Linked DNA regions of Colwellia sp. M166. The protein of the gene in region 1 interacts with the protein of each later gene in a pairwise test. Links are inferred from orthologs where the notes say so. Each region holds a gene or a part of one and is shown on either strand. Other genes may lie near its edges. The genes, in order: ung and FGD67_RS06565.

Region 1 (10,657 bases):
AAAATATACAAAGTGTGATGATCAGTAAAGAAGCTTATTGTGGGGCGTTTTGGAATATCAATTGATCCGTAGTGCGCGAAGAAAAACTATTGCTTTGCAGGTAAGTAATGCGCAAGTTATTGTTAGAGCACCAACGTTTGTTAAAACCACTTACGTTGAAAACTTAATACAGGCTAAATTGCAATGGCTGCAACAAAAGGTAGCAGAGCAAAAGCAAAAATCACGATCAAACCCCCATTTTACTTTACAGTTTGTTGGTGAAAAATTAACGAACAACCCAACCGTATATCTTGATGGCTTACCACATAGTATCAATATTGAGTTTGGGCGTAAGCATGTGCTGCATAATGCCAGTAGGCAAAGCCTGACTGTTGTTCTGACTGAAAGGTATCGTCAGGATGATCTAAACTCAGCTGCGACTCTAGCGCAAGTGAAGTCGCAAATAGACTGTTGGTTTAAAGCGCATATCGAAAATTATATTGCACAAAACCTATTAATATTTTCCAAGCAATTAGCACTCAACCCCACGGCTTTTAAAGTCAGAAAATATAAGGCGCGTTGGGGAAGCTGCAACAATCGTGGTGAGCTAAGTTTTAATTACTTACTGAAAATGTTGCCTAGCTGGGTGATTGACTACGTGATAATTCATGAACTATGTCACCTTAAGCATATGAATCATTCGACAAAATTTTGGCAATTAGTTGCCACCCACTGTCCTGAATATCAATTAGCCAAAAACTGGCTATCAGAGCATCAACCTTACTTACGATGGTAAGTGTTGCCCGCTAGTCCTTATCTAGTAATGAATTCTTGTCATACCCTCGATAAAATCCATATGGTTTTTAACTAGTTGGCATGAGAACTGCTAATTGTTCTCTGCTTTTTATTGACGGTAAAAAGTTCTATTAATGATACCAAGTCTATTAAGTCTATTAAGTTTATTAAGTTTATTAGTTTTGCGCAATCAATCGGTTTAATTGGTATATAAAGGAGATAAATATGAAACTCACTCGTTATAGTTGGAAAGCTAGCATCATTTATTTTTTATCTGCGGCAATGTCATTAGGCATTATCGAATTGTTGCTAAGTTTATAGTGAAAGCTTTAAAGCTTACATTAAGTGTTGGTATTATTTATTCTTATAATTGTCTTTTCGTACTATATTGATAGCCTGATAATGGCATTTACCTGCACTTTTAAGCAATTAAGTTGAAATAAACGTCACTTTTCTTCGTATTAGTAATTAACAGCAGCACAAAATTAGGGTAAATTAACAGCTAATAAAAAAAATAATAAAGGATTAGTATCAAATGAGTACAAATGTTCTTATTTGTGATGACTCTAACTTAGCTCGAAAGCAAGTATTTAGAAGCCTTCCCGAAAGTTTATCCACTCATGTGCAATTAGCCCAAAATGGTCAAGAAGCCTTAGAGATTTTACGTGATAAAAATATTGATATCTTATTTCTTGATTTAACTATGCCTGTCATCGATGGTTTAGGGGTTTTACAAGCATTAAAAGATGACAATATTGAATTAGCGGTATTTGTTATTTCTGCCGATGTTCAGCCTGAAATGCAAAGCCGAGTCATGGATTTAGGCGCAAAAGCATTTCTACGTAAACCTGTACAATTAGATATCTTAAATGAAAATTTGAAAACTCACGGTTTTTTATGAATGCATTTGACTTAACTGAAGATCAGCAAGATTGTTTACAAGAGCTGATTAATGTCGCGATGGGACAGGCAAGTGATCAGCTTGCCCGCTATTTAGATACCTTTGTGTATTTGAAAGTGCCTAAAATTGAACAAGTAAAGTCAGAACAACTTTTTGTTACGCTTAATCAAGATTTAAAGGCAACGGCGGTGGTTAGCCAAGGCTTTTTTGGTTATGAAGGTATACGTGGCGAGGCACTCTTGATGTACCAGCCACAAGACTCAAACCGTTTGGCTGACTTACTTGGTTATGAAGCTGATGAGTTAACTTTTGATGAGCAAATTATCGATTTAAGCTCTATTTTAACCACGACATTTTTGAATGTGTTTGCTAGTCAAATAGATAATCAGATGTCATATAGTGCGCCTCGGTTGTTGTCGCCTAACCTCGGCGCTGTAACTCAACACTTACAACAGCAATCATTTAATTGGGATTTAGCCTTGAAAGTGCGTATTAGTTATCAAGTAACCGACTACTCTTTTAACTGTGATATGGTGTTATTGATCCCTGAGCAAGCCATTATTAACATTAAGACCGTTATCGACCGTATATTGGAAGAGTTTTAATTATGTTAGATGCGCTTTATCATAATATTACCAACCGGTTAAATACTGGAATTTTGATTCTCGATAGTAATTTTAATATTGTTATGTGGAATCGATTTTTAGAAGTACATGCCAATAAAAAAGACAACAATGTTATTGGGAAAAGTATTTTTACTGTTTTTCCTGAATTACCCAAAAAGTGGTTTGAGCGGAAATTATCCAGTGTTATCCAGCTAAAAAATCAGTCCTTTTGCGGTTGGGAGCAACGTCATCACCTGTTTGAGCTTTCTCATTCTCGTCCGATAACAACGGATAGTGATTTTATGGCGCAAAATTGTACCTTTCTGCCGGTTGAAGTTGAAGGGGAAGTTGAGCATGTTTGTCTTTTAATTGAAGATGTTACTGATATTTGCCATTATCAAACACAATTAAATAAGGCACTAGAAGAGTTAGCTTTATCTAATCGTATTGATGGTTTGACTCAAGCATTTAATCGTAAACATTGGGAAGAGTGTTTAGCCAGTGAATTCTCACGGGCACGCCGTTATAGTTATGAGCTTGCGTTAGTGATGCTCGATTTAGATCAATTTAAAGCATTGAATGATACCTTTGGCCATCAAGGTGGTGATAAAGTGCTTGTTGAGACGGCAAAGTCTATCAATGATTTGCTGCGTATGGGCGATATGTTTGGTCGTTATGGTGGTGAAGAGTTTGCAGTGATATTGCCTAATACCGATCTGGTAGGCGCAGAAGAAGTGGCTGAGCGGATACGTCAAACTATAGCTAGCAATACTGTTGACTATCAAGGACACAGCATTAACGTCACTGTCAGTATTGGCGTTGCAGTAATTGATGCAAAAGATACTCGCTATGAAGATTTGATCAGCAATGCGGATATTGCATTGTATGAAGCCAAGTCTATGGGCCGTGATCGCGTTTGTTTAGCGACCCCATCTCTCACGCAAAAAACAGTTGTTGCCTGAATATTTTACTAAAATATTCAATCTTCTGATATTTTATCCATATATTAGTTTGTTTTATTCATAAAAATGGGTTGACAGAAAAAAACATATCAGGCACTTTATAACTCATGAATAATTTACTTAGCCGAATCATTATTATTACCACTACCACCCTCATTGGGATGGTGGTCATTGGCTGACGAGTAAAGTTTATCAATTTTATCAAGCCCGTGACCTATTAAAGGTTACGGGCTTTTTTTGTTTTTAGGGGAGTAAAAATGCGTGTATTAAAGTTTGGTGGTTCTTCTTTGGCTTCGGGTCAACGTTTTATCGAAGTGGCGAATATCATCAAAAACAAAAGTCAGTCGTCTCGTCTTGCTGTTGTTGTTTCTGCGCCACAAGGGGTAACCAATCATCTTGTAGCGATGGCAGAGAACATTTCTAACGAAGAAAAGCTTAAAGGTGACTTGCTACATTTTAAGCACGCAATTAAAAATATTATTGAAGACTTATCCGCGACCCTACCAAAGTTTTGCCCATTACATAGTGAACAAGTACTGGTAACTTGGGAGCAGCAGCTTAGTCGTTATTTGCATGGCGCAACATTGTTATCATTTTGTCCAGAACATGTCCGTGCACGCATCATCAGTATTGGTGAACGCTTGAGTGTGGCATTGCTACAGTCGGTGTTAGCTGCTGATGATTATGACGCTAGTGTTATAGAGCCAGAACGCTTCTTGCGTACCAACGACGTATCGATGAATGCTGTTGCAGATCTCGTGCTATGTAAAGAGAAGTTTCAAGCCGTTTATAGTGACCTTAACAACATTGCCCTTATGCCGGGTTTTATCGGTGTTGATAGCCAAGATAATGTCACTACGCTAGGTAGAAATGGCTCAGATTATTCAGCAGCGGTATTAGCGGTATGTAGTGAAGCAGAATATTGTGAAATTTGGACGGATGTTGATGGTGTGTATAACGCCGATCCTCGTTTGATCAAAGAAGCTAAGTTATTAGATTACTTGTCTTACCAAGAAGCAATGGAGCTATCTTATTTTGGCGCCAGTGTTTTACACCCTAAAACTATTGGTCCCATTGCTCAGCATCATATCCCTTGTTTAATTAAAAATACCGGCAACCCAGATGCGCCAGGGACTTTAATTGCTAATGAAAATGATCAAAGTAAACGAGTGAAAGCGATTTCAAACCTTGATGACTTAACGATGGTTAATGTTTCAGGCCCAGGCATGAAAGGTATGGTGGGGATGGCAAGCCGTGTTTTCGCGACCATGAGCCGTGAAAAAATCTCATTAATTCTTATTAGCCAATCTTCTAGTGAATACTGTATCAGTTTTTGTATTTACTCGTCTGACGCTGATAAAGCAGAGCAAAGCCTGCAAGAAGAATTTGAACTAGAGCTGTTAAATGGTTTATTAGAACCGTTAACGTTAACGCATCAATTATCTATTGTGTCGTTAGTTGGCGATGGTATGCATCATCAACAAGGTGTTGCCGCTAAATTCTTTGGTTCGTTAGCGCAAGCTCGAGTCAATGTGGTTGCCATTGCACAAGACTCGTCTGAGCGTAGTATTTCAGTGGTGATTGAAAGTAGAAAGTGCACTGATGCCATGAAAGTGAGTCATCAAAACTTCTTTTCGCATAAACCTACTATCGACGTTTTCTTAGTTGGCTGTGGTGTTGTCGGTAGCGAGCTACTTGCTCAAATAGCGCGTCAGCAGACAAAACTTAAAGCCGATAATATTTCTTTAAAAGTTTATGGCTTAGCGAACAGTAAAGGTATGGTATTTAACAGTGAAGGTATCGATGTTGCTAATTGGCAGGAAAATCTCAACCAACAACCTGTAGCTGTTACCGTCGAAAATATTAAACATTTTGTTCGAGAGAACCACTTAATTAACCCGGTATTAGTCGACTGTACTTCAAACGAAGAATTGGCTTTGCAATACGTTGATTATTTAGAAGCCGGCTTTAATGTCGTGACGCCGAATAAGAAAGCTAACACAGATTCTTGGCAATATTATCAAGCATTGCGCACAGCGGCGCAAAAAACTAACCGTCGATTTTTATATGAGACAACCGTTGGCGCTGGTTTACCGGTTATTGATACTTTACAGAACTTGCTAAAAGCTGGAGATGAGCTGCAACGTTTTGAAGGCGTATTATCTGGTTCATTATCTTATATTTTTGGTAAGCTTGATGAAGGTATGACATTATCTCAAGCGACAGCATTAGCCAAAGAGCAAGGTTTTACTGAGCCGGATCCTAGAGACGATTTGAGTGGTATGGACGTTGCCCGTAAATTGTTGATCATGGCTAGAGAGGCAGGAATGCCATTAGAGCTTACTGATATTACTATAGAGCCTGTTTTAGCTGATTCATTTGATGCTAGCGGCGATGTGGCTACTTTTATGGCTAACTTACCTCAATTAGATAAAGCTTTCGCTGAGCGTATTGATGCCGCTAAAGCAGAAGGAAAAGTATTAAGATATATTGGTAATATTGTTGATGGAAAGTGTCAGGTCGCTATTGAAGCGGTAAGTGCCGACCATCCATTATATAGTATTAAAGATGGCGAAAACGCATTAGCGATTCATAGCCGTTATTATCAACCATTACCTTTTGTTTTACGTGGCTATGGCGCAGGGGCGGCCGTAACTGCTGCCGGTGTTTTCGGTGATGTATTAAGAACGTTAGCATGGGAGCAACAACATTAATGAGCGTTTCAGTCTTTGCACCAGCATCAATTGGCAATGTTAATGTCGGTTTTGATGTTTTAGGTTTAGCGGTTAAGCCACTCGACGGTACATTACTTGGCGATGTAGTTACTGTCACGCACAGTAATGGCGACGACCAATTAGAAGTTACCGGCAGTTTTGCGAAAAAATTACCTAGTGACGTTAAGCAAAATATTGTTTGGCACTGTTTACTGCTTTTTAATGAACAACTTCTAGCAAGTAAACAAGCGGTGGTTGCCGTGAAAGTTACGCTAGATAAACGCATGCCTGTAGGCAGCGGTTTAGGCTCTAGTGCTTGTTCTGTAGTGGCGGCGCTTGCAGGTTTAAATGCTTTCTATGAAAAGTATCATGAATTTAGTTTTTCAGAGCAAGCGTTGTTAAAAATGATGGGACAAATGGAAGCACAAATTAGTGGTAGTTTACATTATGATAATGTCGCGCCGTGCTTCTTAGGTGGCATGCAATTAATGGTGCCAAACCCAGAGATTATCACCCGTAATTTACCGCAATTTGACGATTGCTACTTTGTCATGGCTTATCCTGGTATTGAAATATCCACAAAAGCCGCCAGAGATATCTTGCCAACGAGTTATTCGCGAGCTGATTTGATCAGTTTTGGTCAGAATTTAGCGACCTTTGTTGACGCTTGTCATCGTGGTGATAAAGCACAAGCGTTCGGCGTATTAACTGATGTAGTCGCAGAACCTTATCGCGAGTCAATTTTACCGGGTTATAGCGCAGCTGCCAGCCACTTAAGAGCGGAAGGATGTTTAGCGGTTGGTATTTCTGGCTCAGGTCCGACACTTTTTTGTGTTACTGACGATGCAGGAAAAGCTGAAAAGTTTGCCAACTGGTTAACAGAAAATTATTTACAAACATCGACTAACGGCACAAGTGACGGATTTGTTCATGTTTGCCGAGCGGATACTGAAGGTGCGGTAAGCTTACCTTAGAGAATTATTCTAATGTTTGGTCTGTTGGCTATTAAGCCACAAGATAAACCTATATAGGAATTGAGTGTGAAATTTTATAATTTAAAAGAAAATGATGAACAAGTCAGCTTTGCTGGCGCAGTAAAGCAAGGTTTAGGACGTAATCAAGGCTTATTCTTCCCAGAAGCAATCCCTCGTTTTGATGATATTGAAGCCTTATTGGCATTGCCAATGGTTGAGCGCAGCGTAAAAGTACTTTACCCATTTGTTAGCGATGATTTAACCGAAGCTCAGCTGACTAAAATTGTCACTGATGCCTTTAACTTTCCAGCGCAAATGCAGCCAATCAGTGAAAAAAGAGCCATTTTAGAACTGTTTCATGGTCCAACATTAGCGTTTAAAGATTTTGGTGCTCGCTTTATGGCTAAATGTTTACAAGCATTTAGTGAGAACAAAAAAGTCACGATATTAACGGCGACCTCTGGTGATACTGGCGCTGCCGTTGCACATGCCTTTCATGGTATTGATAACATTGATGTAGTGATTTTATATCCGAAAGGTAAGATCAGTTTATTACAGGAAAAAATGTTTACGACGCTTGGCGGAAATATTCGCACTATCGCGGTAGAGGGAACGTTTGATGATTGTCAGTCTTTGGTTAAACAGTCTTTTGATGATCAAGAGCTAAAAGAAGCTATCGGCTTAAACTCAGCTAACTCAATTAACATCAGTCGATTGTTAGCTCAAATTTGTTATTACTTTGAAGCCGTTGCACAGTTGTATCGCCAAAAAGGCGCTGAAGCCTTAAAAGAAATTGTGTTCTCAATTCCGAGTGGTAATTTTGGTAATCTCACCGCTGGACTTTTTGCTAAAGCCTTAGGTTTACCGATCAAGCGCTTTATTGCCGCAACGAATGCTAATGACACGGTACCGCGCTATTTACAAACCGGTGAATGGTCACCGAATGAGACCGTGGCAACTATTTCTAATGCCATGGATGTAAGTAATCCAAATAACTGGCCACGTGTTGAACATATGCTAAAAGCGGGTTTAGTTGACAAAGATTGTGTCAGCTCTGTCTCTATTGATGAAGAGCAAACACAGATGACCATGATTCAGCTAGCAAAACTTGGCTACATTAGTGAACCTCATGCTGCTGTTGCTTATCGAGCATTACAATATAATGCCCTTGATAACGAATTTGGCGTATTTTTGGGCACAGCGCATCCGGCTAAATTTAAAGATATTGTTGAAAGTACTTTAGGGCAGCCGATAGGTTTACCGAAAGAACTAGCCGATTGTGCAAGCGAAACTATTTTATCAACAACAAGCTCGACAGATTTTTCGGAACTAAGAGCCTATCTATTAGCTTAGTTAAAGTGAACAACAGCTTATAAGAAATTAAAGGCAGTTTTTACTGCCTTTTTTGTCTCCGCAGTGCGAAGAGAAAACCCCAGGCTGTCTGAAATTGTGCGGTGAAATAGCTATGAGTGATCGCTAAAATATTGCATCTAACTTGTTATGGTAGTGCGTTAATGACATTTACGTAGCCAATGCCGCATAATGTACAGATGATATTGAATAAGAGCCGTGATATGAATAAGTTAAAACCGCAGTGGCAAAAAATAATTGCCAATGAACAGCAACAAGATTACTTCCAAGAACTATCTCAAGAAATCGAGCAGCAGCGAGCTAATGGCGACGTTATATTGCCAAACGAAGCGGATGTTTTTACGGCTTTTTCAACCGTCGATTTACCTGAAGTAAAAGTGGTAATTTTAGGCCAGGATCCATACCACGGCTTAGGTGCTAACGGTGAGTCACAAGCGCATGGTTTAGCGTTTTCTGTACGTAAAGGCATTAAAATTCCTCCTTCATTAGTCAATATATACAAAGAACTGACGCAAGATATTGCTGGCTTTAAAACCCCGAAACATGGTTATTTAATGGAATGGGCTGAGCAAGGCGTGTTGTTGCTCAATACCGTACTGACCGTTAAGCAAGCAAATGCGCATTCACATGCTAAATTGGGCTGGGAAACCTTTACCGATAACATTATTGCTGAGCTCAATGAGCGTAACGAAGGCTGTGTATTTTTACTGTGGGGTAGCCACGCGCAAAAGAAAGGTAAGAATATTAATCAGCAAAAGCATTTAGTCTTGAATGGGCCGCACCCATCGCCACTGTCAGCTTACCGAGGCTTTTTTGGTTGCCAACACTTTTCAAAGGCCAATCAATGGCTAGCAGCACAAAATAAAAGCGCTATAAATTGGCAGGTTAGTGAGTAGCTAAGTTTTGTTTGTTATTTTTCTACAGTCAATCTGAGAGCGTGTTGTTATATTTTTAAAGCACTAATTATATTGTTGCAAATTTTAAAGTTACTGCTGGTTGTTCATACAGTATTGTCGCATTTCCCGCTTTTTTGTAGAGAGACAGATTAAATCTGCCTTTTTACATCAGGTTATTCAAGAGCTGACAATAACTTATTGAATGGTAATATTAAGTTATGTATATTGATTTGAATAAATATTCACAAGTAGTGTGATCTTGCTTGTGGAAAGGCGGAATTTTTCCGTTTAATAAGCTGTTAGCAGGTTAATCAACAAGGAGTATTAAATGGATTTTATTGTAAATATTCTAATGGCGTTAGGACTAGTGCCAGCAAAAGATTTATCAGATTCAATGAAACAATCCAAAACATTAACAGTCATGGTAATCGTTGGTATCATTTTTTTTGGTGGACTTGCATTATTTCTGTATAAAATGGCGGGTGTTCAATAACTAATAAGTTGGGTGTAAACAACCTGCTAATAAATAAAGGATAGGTTGCGCGCAGCCGCAACTTAATCCTGTTGTTGAACAAGCCCGGTGTTGGTGCGTACTCTTTATAAGTAAATAAATAAAACTAAGATGGGTTGTCTGTTGGCGGTGCCTCTAAGCGGTGATTTTCAGGCCAAGCGCAGCTACTATCACTAAACAGAGTTTGGTAATATAGTAACGCAACAATTTGTTTTTTCTTATATTTATTATCCTCACTTTGTGACTGTTTAGGGCGCAACAATTCCTTTTGCTTAGGCACTTCCTTGTTTTATATCGTATGACCCATAATGACGCGATGACCTCGTCGCATTAGGTATAGCGTCATTTGAGTGGCACAATTAGGGGCAACAAACGCCTTTTTAGGTAATGTTTCACTGGGCGCTAACACCACGTTAAGCAGTAACTGTAACCGCTTTAACGTACGGTTAGCATTGCCATGTAAAAAACCATAATTGCGTGCTCGTCGAAAACCGCTAGGCAGTACATGTTGTAGTACTCGCCATAAAAAGGCCGTAGCGTGCTCGGTGATGGTTTTAAACTGTTTCGTTTTACTTTCTTTATATTGAAACGTCACTCGGTCATGCTTAATCGAGAGTAGGTTGTTTTCATTCACCACCCCACGATAGAGGTATCTAGCAAGGTAGGTTAACGCACTATCGCCTTTCCCTACGTGCTGACAATCAGCTACCCACGAACTAGAGGTTTTAGCCGGGAGATAATAACCAGACGCACACAGTAGCGCGATGAATTTTCCTCGAAACACCTTGGCTAAGTTATCGGCTTTAAAAAGGTATTTCCCTGATTTTGTTTGCCACTGTTTTCTCGATTTATCTAACCCGCCTGCGGGTACCACAAGATGAATGTGAGGGTGAAACTCAAGTCGCCTGGAGTGCGTGTGCAACACCGCAATGAGGCCATTATTTTCCCC
Region 2 (10,826 bases), 2.1 Mb from region 1 along the record:
CTTAAGGTGATAACTGCGCATTTGTTTTTTGTGCAGTTAACACTAATTCACATATCGACTGACACAACGACCTATAAATTGCCCCTTCATAAGCTTAAGTATCTTGATAAACCAAGTAGCCAATAAAGCGCAATATTTTATTTTTAAACTACATTGCGCAATGAGCACATGGAAAGTGCGCAAGTAATCAATTAAAACGTAAAATTATCTATTATATATCAAACGGTTATTGTTGCGGCTTCTTTTGGGGTATGAGCTAATTAATTCGATTATATTAAGGATTTGTCAAGTGTTGGTGCAGGTATCTTCCTAGTAATAGCTTCTATTTTAGCGATATTTCTTTCAATAGCTAAGTCTGCTAGAAATAATTCATCGCATAATTTAATCGTAGTTTCGGTAGAGGGTTTAGTTTTTAACTCTTCCCTAATGGTCAATATTTTTTGCATTACTTTATGAATACGTAACCTAGCTAATATTAATTCGCCCTCTGGAGAGACTGCCTCTATCTTATGTCCATCATCATTATAAAAACAACTTGAGTATCCACCATGTTTAAAAGCATTTTGAGCGCCCAGTGGTGGCCCTCTACGTTTATGTTTTAACCTGGGTGGGGTTAGTAACCCTGAGTTACTAAGCAATTTAAAGTTTTCTGTCATTAACCTTGTTTTTATATGCCTACGAGCAGTAGCGTAATTTAATTGATGCTTTTTACACCAAGCTTTGACACATATACCTGTTTGGCTATGATCAAACCAAAATTTGAGCTGTAATTTCCCCCAATCGGCTTTGGCCATAAATAGTTACACTGTTTTTTATCAAGTAAAAATAGTCAGTGGATTGTAAGAACCTACGCTTGATACTTCAGTATCGTTTGTATTGCTTCGCTTTGTGCTTCTTGGTGGCGCACTCCGCTCGCTGTCAGCACTTCCATTTCCCGTACTGTCATTCTCGCCAGGGCCGCTGTCTCGCTTTCCAGTTCCGCTTGGTTCATTTTCTGATACTTCGGCATGCTGTTGAGCACAGATGCTTTGATTATGGCTTGTATTTTGTTCATCATATTCCCTCACGTTTATTACTTGGTCATGGAACTAAAAGCTAGCGTTTACACTATACATTTGAATATAGCCGAAAACAGATGCTCCCAAATAGGCGAAATAGCCCATTCTAGAATAAAGAACACCAGATCTTATTCCTAATTGCTCGAATATTTCTAATGAGTGAGATTTTTCTTCAGAGCTGCTTAAGCTAGGCTTACGAACAATTAAAACTATCAAGGTAGCAAAAATAGGAGTGTTATGATTCCAGTCAAAAAATGCGCTCACCCAAAAAACTGAATACCCAATAATCGCAATGCATAAAACCCATACTAAGGGCTTTTTCGCCAACATAAATATAAAATTATTAGATTGAGCAAAAAGTACATTTAATATAAAAGCTAGCCCTATGATGGCTAGTATTTGGCTAAGAACTTCCATGTATTTACCGATGATTATTTACAGGTGTATAAAATATATATCACTTAGTTAGGCTTAGGAACCCTTAGTTATGACTTTTTAATGTTTACACACTGATTTTAATGAATTTACTATGCGATAAAATTGACAAATCATTACAATTATCGCACCTTACATATTGCATAATGGACACGCCGATGTTGTAAGGGACCACCATGGACAAAAGAAAGCTCAGCGAAACCGATATAATCACAAAATTTATCATGCCAGCGGTCAAAAGTGCCGGTTGGAATGTGATGACGCAAATTCGCCAAGAGGTGAAGTTGCGTGATGGCAAGGTGATTGTTCGTGGCCAGCTTGGTGTACGTAAAACGGTTAAGTCGGCTGACATTGTGCTTTATCTTAAGCCTAATATTCCACTGGCTGTTATCGAAGCTAAAGCGAATAAGCATGAAATAGGTAAGGGCATGCAACAGGGGCTTGATTACGCGCGCTTGCTTGAAGTGCCTTTTGTCTTTGCCTCTAATGGTGATGGCTTTGTTTTTCATGACAAAACTAACCCCGCAATGCTTGAATCTGAAATACAACTGTCCGACTTTCCAAGCCCTGAACAACTTTGGCAAAAATACTGCGTATATCGTCAGTTTAAAGACGAACAGCTGCCATTAATAACTCAAAGCTATCACGATGACGGTAGCGGCAAAGCACCTCGTTATTATCAACTACAAGCAATTAATAAAACCATTGAAGCGGTATCGCAAGGTAAAAACCGTATGTTGTTGGTGATGGCAACCGGAACGGGTAAAACCTATACCGCGTTTCAAATTATTTGGCGCTTATGGAAGTCTCGTCAGAAAAAGCGCATCTTGTTTTTAGCCGACAGAAACATACTGGTCGATCAAACCCGCATTAATGACTTTCAACCCTTTGGCCAAGCCATGACCAAAGTAACAGGCCGTAAAGTAGATCCCGCGTACGAAATTCACCTTGCACTTTATCAAGCACTAACAGGGCCAGAAGAAAGTCAAAAAGCCTTTAAACAAGTTGACCCTGATTTTTTTGATTTGATCATCATTGACGAATGCCACCGCGGAAGCGCCGCAGACGACAGTGCATGGCGAGAAATTCTTGAGTATTTTAGCTCTGCCACGCAAATAGGCTTAACTGCTACGCCAAAAGAAACAGAAGAAGTATCTAACATCGACTATTTTGGCGAACCTGTGTATACCTACTCGCTTAAAGAAGGTATTGAAGACGGCTTTTTATCGCCATACAAAGTAGTACGCGTTGACCTTGATATTGACCTACAAGGCTGGCGGCCTGAAAAAGATCAAACTGATGATAACGGTGAATTAATTGATGACCGTATCTACAATATTAAAGACTTTGATCGCACTATAGTAATTAAAAACCGCACCGATCTTGTCGCGCAAACCATTACCAGCTACTTACAACGCACCGACCCCATGGCTAAAACCATTGTCTTTTGTAATGACATTGACCATGCAGAGCGTATGCGTCGAGCCCTGATTAATTTAAACCCTGAACAAGTGGCGAAAAATGATAAATACGTAATGAAGATCACCGGCGATGATGAAATTGGTAAGGCTCAGCTAGACAACTTTATTAACCCGAAAAAAGCTTACCCTGTTATCGCCACAACGTCAGAGCTTATGACTACAGGCGCTGTCTCTTATACACAAGTTCCATTTTGTTTATATCCATGATCTAATAGGTTAAAAATCTTTAGGTCATGAATATGTTTGAAATAGACTCAGCTAAATGGGCTGCTTTAGTTTTTGGTAAAGCACAGTTAAAAGATCCGCGTCGAACAAAGCGTTTAGTTAATATAGCAACGTCTATGGCTGACAACGCAGGAAAATCATTAGTTAATTCTTGCCCTGATCCTGCAAGTATTGAAGGTGCTTATCGATTTATTCGTAATGACCATATTAATGACGAAGATATTGCTGAAGCTGGCTATTTACATACAGATGCTATTGTTAAACAACGTCCACTCGTACTTGCTTTACAAGATACAACTGGATTAAGTTACAAACATTCTGTCTGCCAAGAATTAGGCGCCGTAAATTCCGCTTCAAGTGAAAAGCGCAGCCCGAAAGGACGAACCCTTTACGCGCATTCCACGTTGATGTTGGATGCACATGAAGAAAAAGTCATTGGGCTTGCTTACCAGCATTATTGGTATAGAGAAAAGAAACAAATAGGCAAACAGCACACATTGCAATGCCGAGAACGTGAGTTAAAAGAAAGCTATAAATGGCAAAATAATGTAGAAGAAATAGCGCAACGTCTAGGTGATTTATCTAATGTCATTGATGTCTGTGATCGCGAAGCCGATATATATGAATACCTTGATTATCAGCAGAGTGCTGGGCATCGCTTTGTTGTTAGAGCGAAAGGTAATCGACGTTTACTAGGTGAGCACCCGAAACTAGAAGATGCGCTGGCACAATTAAAACCCGCGGGTAAATATACGATAGATATCCAGCAAAAAGGTGGAAGAAAAGCCCGAACAGCGACAATAGCGCTCAGTTACACGCAGGTGATACTTAAAAAGCCACAGCGGGCAAAAGGCGCAGAAGGACTTCCGCTCAATATAGTGGTGTGTACCGAGGTAAACAACGATACAAAAAGTAAATTACAATGGTTACTGTACACAACGGAGCAAGTTACAAATGCAGACGAAGCCCGAGCAATTTCCCGCTATTATGAACTAAGGTGGCGTATAGAAGAGTTCCATAAGATTTGGAAAAGTGAAGGGACAGAAGTAGAAAAGTTGCGGATGCAACATATTGACAACTTAAAGAAAGCAGCCGTAATACAAGCATTTATAGCGGTACGTTTATTTCAACTTCGAGAGCTAGCACAAAACAAAGAAGCAGCAGAAGGTATCTGTTGCACAACTTATTTAAATGAAATAAGTTGGAAGCTTCTATTTAAAGCGACAGCGACAGGAAAGCCAATACCAACGGAGCCGCCATCATTGAAATGGGCATATTACGCACTGGCAAGATTAGGGCGATGGTATGACAGCAAGCGAACAGGCCGAGTAGGCACCAAGGCAATGTGGGATGGTTGGGTAAGATTAATGTGGTTAGTCGAGTCCTATGCATTTATGAAAGAACTCGACTTGTGATCAAGAGACAGCTACAGGCGTTGATGCTAAAACCTGTAAATTGGTCGTGCTAGATCAAAACATACAGTCGATGACCAAGTTTAAGCAGATCATTGGCCGTGGCACACGCATTGACGATAAATACGGTAAGTTATGGTTCACCATTCTCGACTTTAAAAAAGCCACTGAACTGTTTGCCGATGAACGCTTTGACGGTATACCTGAGAAGGTTATGGTAAGTAAGCCAGAGGACATTATTACCGGCGAAACGGAAGACGGTAGCTTTATTGATGAGCTTAGCGATGCTAATACTGACGCCGATGATGCAAGTATTGACGGCACAAACGAGCCTGAACAAGACTATGTTAACAGCAGAAGTGAAGGCGCTGAAATTGATAGTGATTGGGGTAATGACGAAGAAGAAAAGCGATTCGTTAAATTTAAAGTCTCAGGAATTGACGTTAAAAAAATGGCTGAACGTGTGCAGTATTACGACACTGACGGCAAGCTCGTTACCGAGTCATTTAAAGATTACACCCGCAATACCATAAAAAAACAATTTTCATCACTAGATGAATTCACCCGTAAGTGGCAAAATGCCGACCGCAAGCAAGCGATCATTGATGAGCTGGCCAATGAAGGAGTTATTTGGCAAGCATTAGAGCAAGACGTAAGCAAAGATTTAGACCCGTTCGATCTTATTTGCCACGTAGTTTACGACCAACCGGCGTTAACGCGTAAAGAGCGCGCTGACAGCGTTAAAAAGCGCAATTACTTTACCAAGTATTCAGACGTAGCCCAAAAGGTGTTAAATGCCTTGCTTGACGGTTATGCCGATGACGGCGTCAAAGCCATTGAAGGTAAAGATGCGTTAAAAGCCAATACCATTGTTGATTTTGGTCGGCCGCTCGAAATAGCGAAAAAAGCCTTTGGCGGCGCAGACAAATATAACAATGCGATCACCGAGTTGGAAGAGCTATTATACGACTCGCCCAACAAGTCAGCGTAGCGCCCTTTAAATCGAGTTAAGTAATTAAACAGATGAACGCTAATAGATAACAAACAACTTAAACCAACCTAATGCGAAAAGTCATAGCCAAGCTAGCAAACCAAGTTAGCAGCCGTGACTTCACAAGATAAAATAAACCAAAGAGAAGTCCATGTCAGTCAGTTCAGTAATAAAGTCCATTCAAGATATTATGCGTAAAGATGCCGGTGTTGACGGAGATGCCCAACGATTAGGGCAAATGTCTTGGTTACTGTTTTTGAAAATATTCGACGCACAAGAAGAAGAACTAGAATTTGAACAAACGGATTACCAATGCCCGTTACCTGAGCAATATCTTTGGCGTAATTGGGCTGCCGACAACGAAGGTATAACCGGTGACGAGCTTCTTGAATTTGTTAACGACCAACTGTTTCCGGATCTTAAAAACCTTACTGCACCTATTAAGCTAAACCCGCGTGGTTATGTTGCTAAAGAAGCGTTTAGCGACGCGTTTAACTATATGAAAAACGGCACGTTACTGCGCCAAGTGATCAACAAGTTAAACGAAATTGACTTTACCGACTCAGAAGAACGCCATTTGTTTGGTGATTTATACGAGCAAATATTAAAAGACTTACAAAGTGCCGGTAATGCGGGCGAATTCTACACGCCTCGTGCCATTACACGCTTTATTGTTGACCGCGTAGACCCTAAGCTAGGTGAAAGCATTATGGACCCTGCCTGTGGTACGGGTGGCTTCTTAGCTTGTTCGTTTGACCACGTAAAAAACAACTATGTTAAAACTGCCGATGATCACCAAACTTTGCAACAGCAGATTCATGGCGTAGAGAAAAAGCAATTACCGCACTTACTGTGTACTACCAACATGCTGCTGCATGGCATTGAAGTACCGGTGCAAGTTAAGCACGGCAATACCTTAAACAAGCCGTTAGCAAACTGGGACGATGAGCTTGACGTTATTGTCACTAACCCGCCGTTTGGTGGCACAGAAGAAGACGGCATAGAGAAGAACTTTCCTGCCGATTTACGTACCCGCGAAACAGCTGATTTATTTTTACAACTTATTATAGAAATATTAGCTTCTCCAAAAAACGGTAAAAACGGTGGCCGTGCAGCCGTGGTGTTACCCGATGGCACTTTATTTGGTGAAGGCGTTAAAACTAAGATCAAAAAGTTGTTAACCGAAGAATGTAATCTACATACCATTGTCCGTTTACCTAACGGCGTATTTAACCCGTATACCGGCATAAAAACCAACATACTCTTCTTCACTAAGGGCAAGCCAACCGAAAAAGTGTGGTTTTACGAGCACCCGTACCCTGACGGCGTTAAAAACTATAACAAAACCAAGCCGATGAAGTTTGAAGAATTCCAAACCGAAATTGACTGGTGGGGTAACGAGGCAGACGGCTTTGCATCGCGTATTGAAACTGAACAAGCATGGCAAGTCAGTATTGACGAGATTATTGCTCGTAACTTTAACCTTGATATTAAAAACCCGCATGTTGGCGAAAAAATAAGCCACGACCCACAAGAGCTATTGGGCGACTACGCGAAACAACAAGCAGATATTCAAGCCTTGCGCGGCCAGCTTAAAGGTATTCTAGCTAATGCCTTATCTAATAAAGAGCAGGGCGCGAAATAATGGCTGGCGTTGAAAAGTTAATCACTGAGCATATTGATGTTTGGACTAGCGCGATTAAAAAACGCAATGCCACCGGCCGTGGTACGAGTAAAAAAATTGAATTAACTGGTATTAAAAAATTACGTGAACTGATTTTAGAGCTCGCGGTACGCGGTAAATTAGTACCGCAAGATGCTAGTGATGAACCGGCAAGCGTATTGCTTGAAAAAATAAGTCAGATAAAGCAACAGTTAATTAGTAATAAAACAATAAAGAAAACTCGAAAACAACCTGAAATATCTACAGAAGATCAATTATATACGCTTCCAAGTGGTTGGGCATGGGCGCGTTTAGAAGATGTTTATGATGTTAGAGATGGAACTCATGATAGTCCTAAGGCGCAGTTAACAGGCTACCCTTTGGTAACTAGCAAAAACCTTTCTTCAGGGAAATTAGATCTTTCTGATATTAAATATATTTCTGAGGCTGATCACCTAAAAATTATTGCTCGCTCAAAAGTTGATAGAGATGATATTTTATTTGCGATGATTGGCAGTATAGGCAATCCGGTAATCGTGGATTTAGAGCCAGACTTTAGTATTAAGAATGTAGGTCTTTTCAAGTATTTCGATAAAGATCTTTCTGTACCTTTATTTTTAAAAAATTACCTAATATATGCTTCAGTTATAATAAAAAGTCAATCTGGTGGAGGTGTTCAACCCTTTGTGTCCTTAGGTAAGCTCCGCTCATTTGTTATTTCTTTACCTCCTCTAGCCGAACAACACCGCATTGTTGCTAAAGTCGATGAACTGATGGCCTTGTGTGACCAGTTAGAGCAACAAACTGAGCAAAGTCTGAGTGCACACCAAACCTTAGTGGAAGTGCTGCTAGCAAGCTTAACAAACGGCACATCGGCAGACGATGATAACAAAGAAGACTTCCAAACCAGCTGGCAACGCATCGCTGAGCACTTTGACGTATTGTTCACCACCGAAGCAAGCATAGAGCAGTTAAAGCAAACCATCTTACAACTCGCCGTCATGGGTAAACTCGTGCCGCAAAACCCCAACGACGAACCAGCAAGTGTACTACTTGATAAAATCGCAGAAGAAAAAGCGCAACTCATCGCTGATAAAAAAATCAAAAAGCAAAAGCCATTACCTGCCATTACGGACGAAGAAAAGCCGTTTGAGCTGCCGAACGGTTGGGAGTGGACGACTCTATCTCATATTGGTGTATTCACTGGTGGAAAAACGCCAAGTAAAGCTAACTCTGATTATTGGAACGGTGACGTACCTTGGGTTACGCCTAAAGATATGAAAGTTGAAGAAATATTTGATAGTGAAGATCATGTTACCAAGTTAGCAATAACTGACGGTTTGGCTCAAATAGACACAGAGTCACTTTTGTTTGTAGCTAGAAGTGGAATATTGAGAAGAAAGTTCCCTGTCGCAATTACTAAGTCTGTTTGTACTGTTAATCAGGACTTAAAGGTCTTGAGCTTAATCGATAAATATATAGCAAATTATGTTTTGCTTATGATGAAAGGTTTTGAAATGTATATATTAGAAAACTTGACAAAGATTGGCACTACAGTTGAAAGCTTAAGGTTTGATGATTTTTCTAAACATTATTTCATTATGCCTCCGTTAAAAGAACAACAGCGAATCGTAGCCAAAGTAGATGAGTTGCTCGCCTTGTGTGACCAACTCAAAGCTCGCCTAGGCGACGCCCAAACCACCCAACTGCACCTCGCCGATGCCGTGGTTGAAAATGCCTTAGGAGATGCCTTGTAATGACAATGCCAAGACCTGTTCGACTGTTTCATATTACTGCTATTGATAATCTCAATATGATTTGTCAGCAGGAAGCATTGTTAAGTAAAACTAAAAGTGAGGAATTAGATTTGCACTATCATAATATTGCTCATGGTGGTGCACAAGGAGCGCGTTCAATCAAAAGTGTCAATAATCCACCAGGTGGATTAATCCATGAGTTTGTACCTTTTTATTTCGCTCCTCGTTCGCCTATGTTATCGGCTATTCATCACGGGAGAGTAAATAATTGTCAGTATGACCAAACAGGTATTATCTACTTTGAAACCACCATTGAATTAGCGCTTAAAAATGACTTACAAGACTTCGTTTTTTACGACCGTAATGCAACCCTAGATTACAGCCAATGTTTTACAGACTTACGTATGTTGTCGAGCTCTGTCGATTGGGCTACGATGACAGAAAGTCCTCGCCTTGATGGATTTTGTAAATACTTTATGAATTCTCATGCCAACCCTCGATATGTAGATAGGGTGGAAAAAAGACAGGCGGAATTTTTGATAAAAGAAAAAGTTCCGCTTACTTTGATGACCAGAATTGGTGTGTTAAATCAAGCGAGAGCACAAGAAGTTAATGCTATCTTGGCACGAAATGGCGTAAACTTAGCGGTAGAAGTAATGACAGACTGGTATTTTTAGGACAAAACATGGCAATTAATTTAAACATTCATTCAATGAAAGGTGATCTTCTTAAACAAGAAGATGTTGATGCTATAGTAAATACAGTTAATTGTGTTGGTGTTATGGGTAAAGGCATAGCACTGCAATTTAAGAAAAAATGGCCAGATAATTTTAAGGCTTATGCGCTAGCCTGTAAAAATAAAGAAGTAGAACTAGGGCAAATGTTTACTTTTGAACTAGGCGCTTTAGCAACACCTCGTTTTATTATTAATTTTCCAACGAAAGATCATTGGAAAAGTGCTTCTAAAATTGAAGATGTTGAATCTGGCTTACAAAGTTTAGTAGAACATATTGCACGCTTTGATATTCGCTCTATCGCGATCCCTCCATTAGGTTGTGGCCTAGGCGGTTTAGCTTGGAATGAGGTAAAACCATTAATAGTTAAGTACTTAGGTTGTATAGAAAACTTAGAAGTGAGGCTATTTGAACCGAATGATGATATTAAAGCAACGACTATTGAAACTAATACAGTAAAACCTAAAATGACCGCGGGTAGAGCGGCCATCCTCGCATTGTTAGAAACTTATCAGACGGTAAATTACGGTTTGTCAAAAATAGAAGTACAAAAGCTTGCTTATTTTTTACAAGAAGCCGGCGAAAATATGAAACTTCAATTTGAGAAGCAGACGTATGGCCCTTATGCTGATGCCTTGCGTCATGCATTAAACACTATGGATGGCCACTATATCGAAGGTGTTGGCGATGGGGTTGTTGAGTCTGAAATAACACCTATTGCTTCAGCATTAGCGGATGCAAAACAATTTTTAGCTGAATCCAATGACGATATTAAGTTACGAATTAATAGAGTAGGTGAATTAATCGATGGCTATCAATCGCCTTATGGTGTCGAACTTTTATCGACAGTGCATTGGGTTGTTAAAAATGAAGGTGCTAATAGCCCCGAAGAAGCTCATCAAGCTATTCAGCAATGGAATGAACGCAAAGCTACGCTAATGACGCCTGCACATGTTAAAACGGCATGGAATAGATTGAAAAATACAGGGTGGATTCATTAAACTCTAATGGCTATTTATCAAATAACAGATAATGAAATTAAAACGATTTCTCGTACAACTTTTTCCGAA

The links.
Region 2: the proteins of ung (region 1) and FGD67_RS06565 interact in binary tests that used the Escherichia coli proteins (3 or more experiments, as listed by UniProt). The link is inferred for Colwellia sp. M166 from one-to-one orthologs.

Annotation. Positions count from the first base shown.
Region 1 is NZ_CP040755.1:3,548,775-3,559,431, forward strand. Bases 7,544-10,350 are described here. They hold ung (uracil-DNA glycosylase), read left to right. Parts: upstream 7,544-8,504; coding sequence 8,505-9,197; downstream 9,198-10,350. Other genes in these bases: thrC (threonine synthase), read left to right, coding at 7,544-8,283; FGD67_RS16090 (hypothetical protein), read left to right, coding at 9,526-9,690; FGD67_RS16095 (transposase), read right to left, coding at 9,998-10,350. Also shown: FGD67_RS16050 (M48 family metallopeptidase), read left to right, coding at 62-775; FGD67_RS16055 (response regulator), read left to right, coding at 1,310-1,675; FGD67_RS16060 (chemotaxis protein), read left to right, coding at 1,672-2,280; FGD67_RS16065 (diguanylate cyclase), read left to right, coding at 2,283-3,242; thrA (bifunctional aspartate kinase/homoserine dehydrogenase I), read left to right, coding at 3,500-5,956; thrB (homoserine kinase), read left to right, coding at 5,956-6,930; more of thrC, read left to right, coding at 6,997-7,543; more of FGD67_RS16095, read right to left, coding at 10,351-10,657. UniProt on the Escherichia coli protein: Excises uracil residues from the DNA which can arise as a result of misincorporation of dUMP residues by DNA polymerase or due to deamination of cytosine.
Region 2 is NZ_CP040755.1:1,436,210-1,447,035, reverse strand. The notes cover bases 5,025-8,000. They hold FGD67_RS06565 (type I restriction-modification system subunit M), read left to right. Parts: upstream 5,025-5,753; coding sequence 5,754-7,247; downstream 7,248-8,000. Other genes in these bases: FGD67_RS06560 (restriction endonuclease subunit S), read left to right, coding at 7,247-8,000. Also shown: FGD67_RS06595 (hypothetical protein), read right to left, coding at 270-794; FGD67_RS06590 (hypothetical protein), read right to left, coding at 848-1,057; FGD67_RS06585 (hypothetical protein), read right to left, coding at 1,089-1,475; FGD67_RS06575 (IS4 family transposase), read left to right, coding at 3,214-4,614; more of FGD67_RS06560, read left to right, coding at 8,001-9,022; FGD67_RS06555 (DUF4433 domain-containing protein), read left to right, coding at 9,022-9,699; FGD67_RS06550 (macro domain-containing protein), read left to right, coding at 9,708-10,757; FGD67_RS06545 (hypothetical protein), read left to right, coding at 10,764-10,826. UniProt on the Escherichia coli protein: The subtype gamma methyltransferase (M) subunit of a type I restriction enzyme. The M and S subunits together form a methyltransferase (MTase) that methylates A-2 on the top and A-3 on the bottom strand of the sequence 5'-AACN(6)GTGC-3'.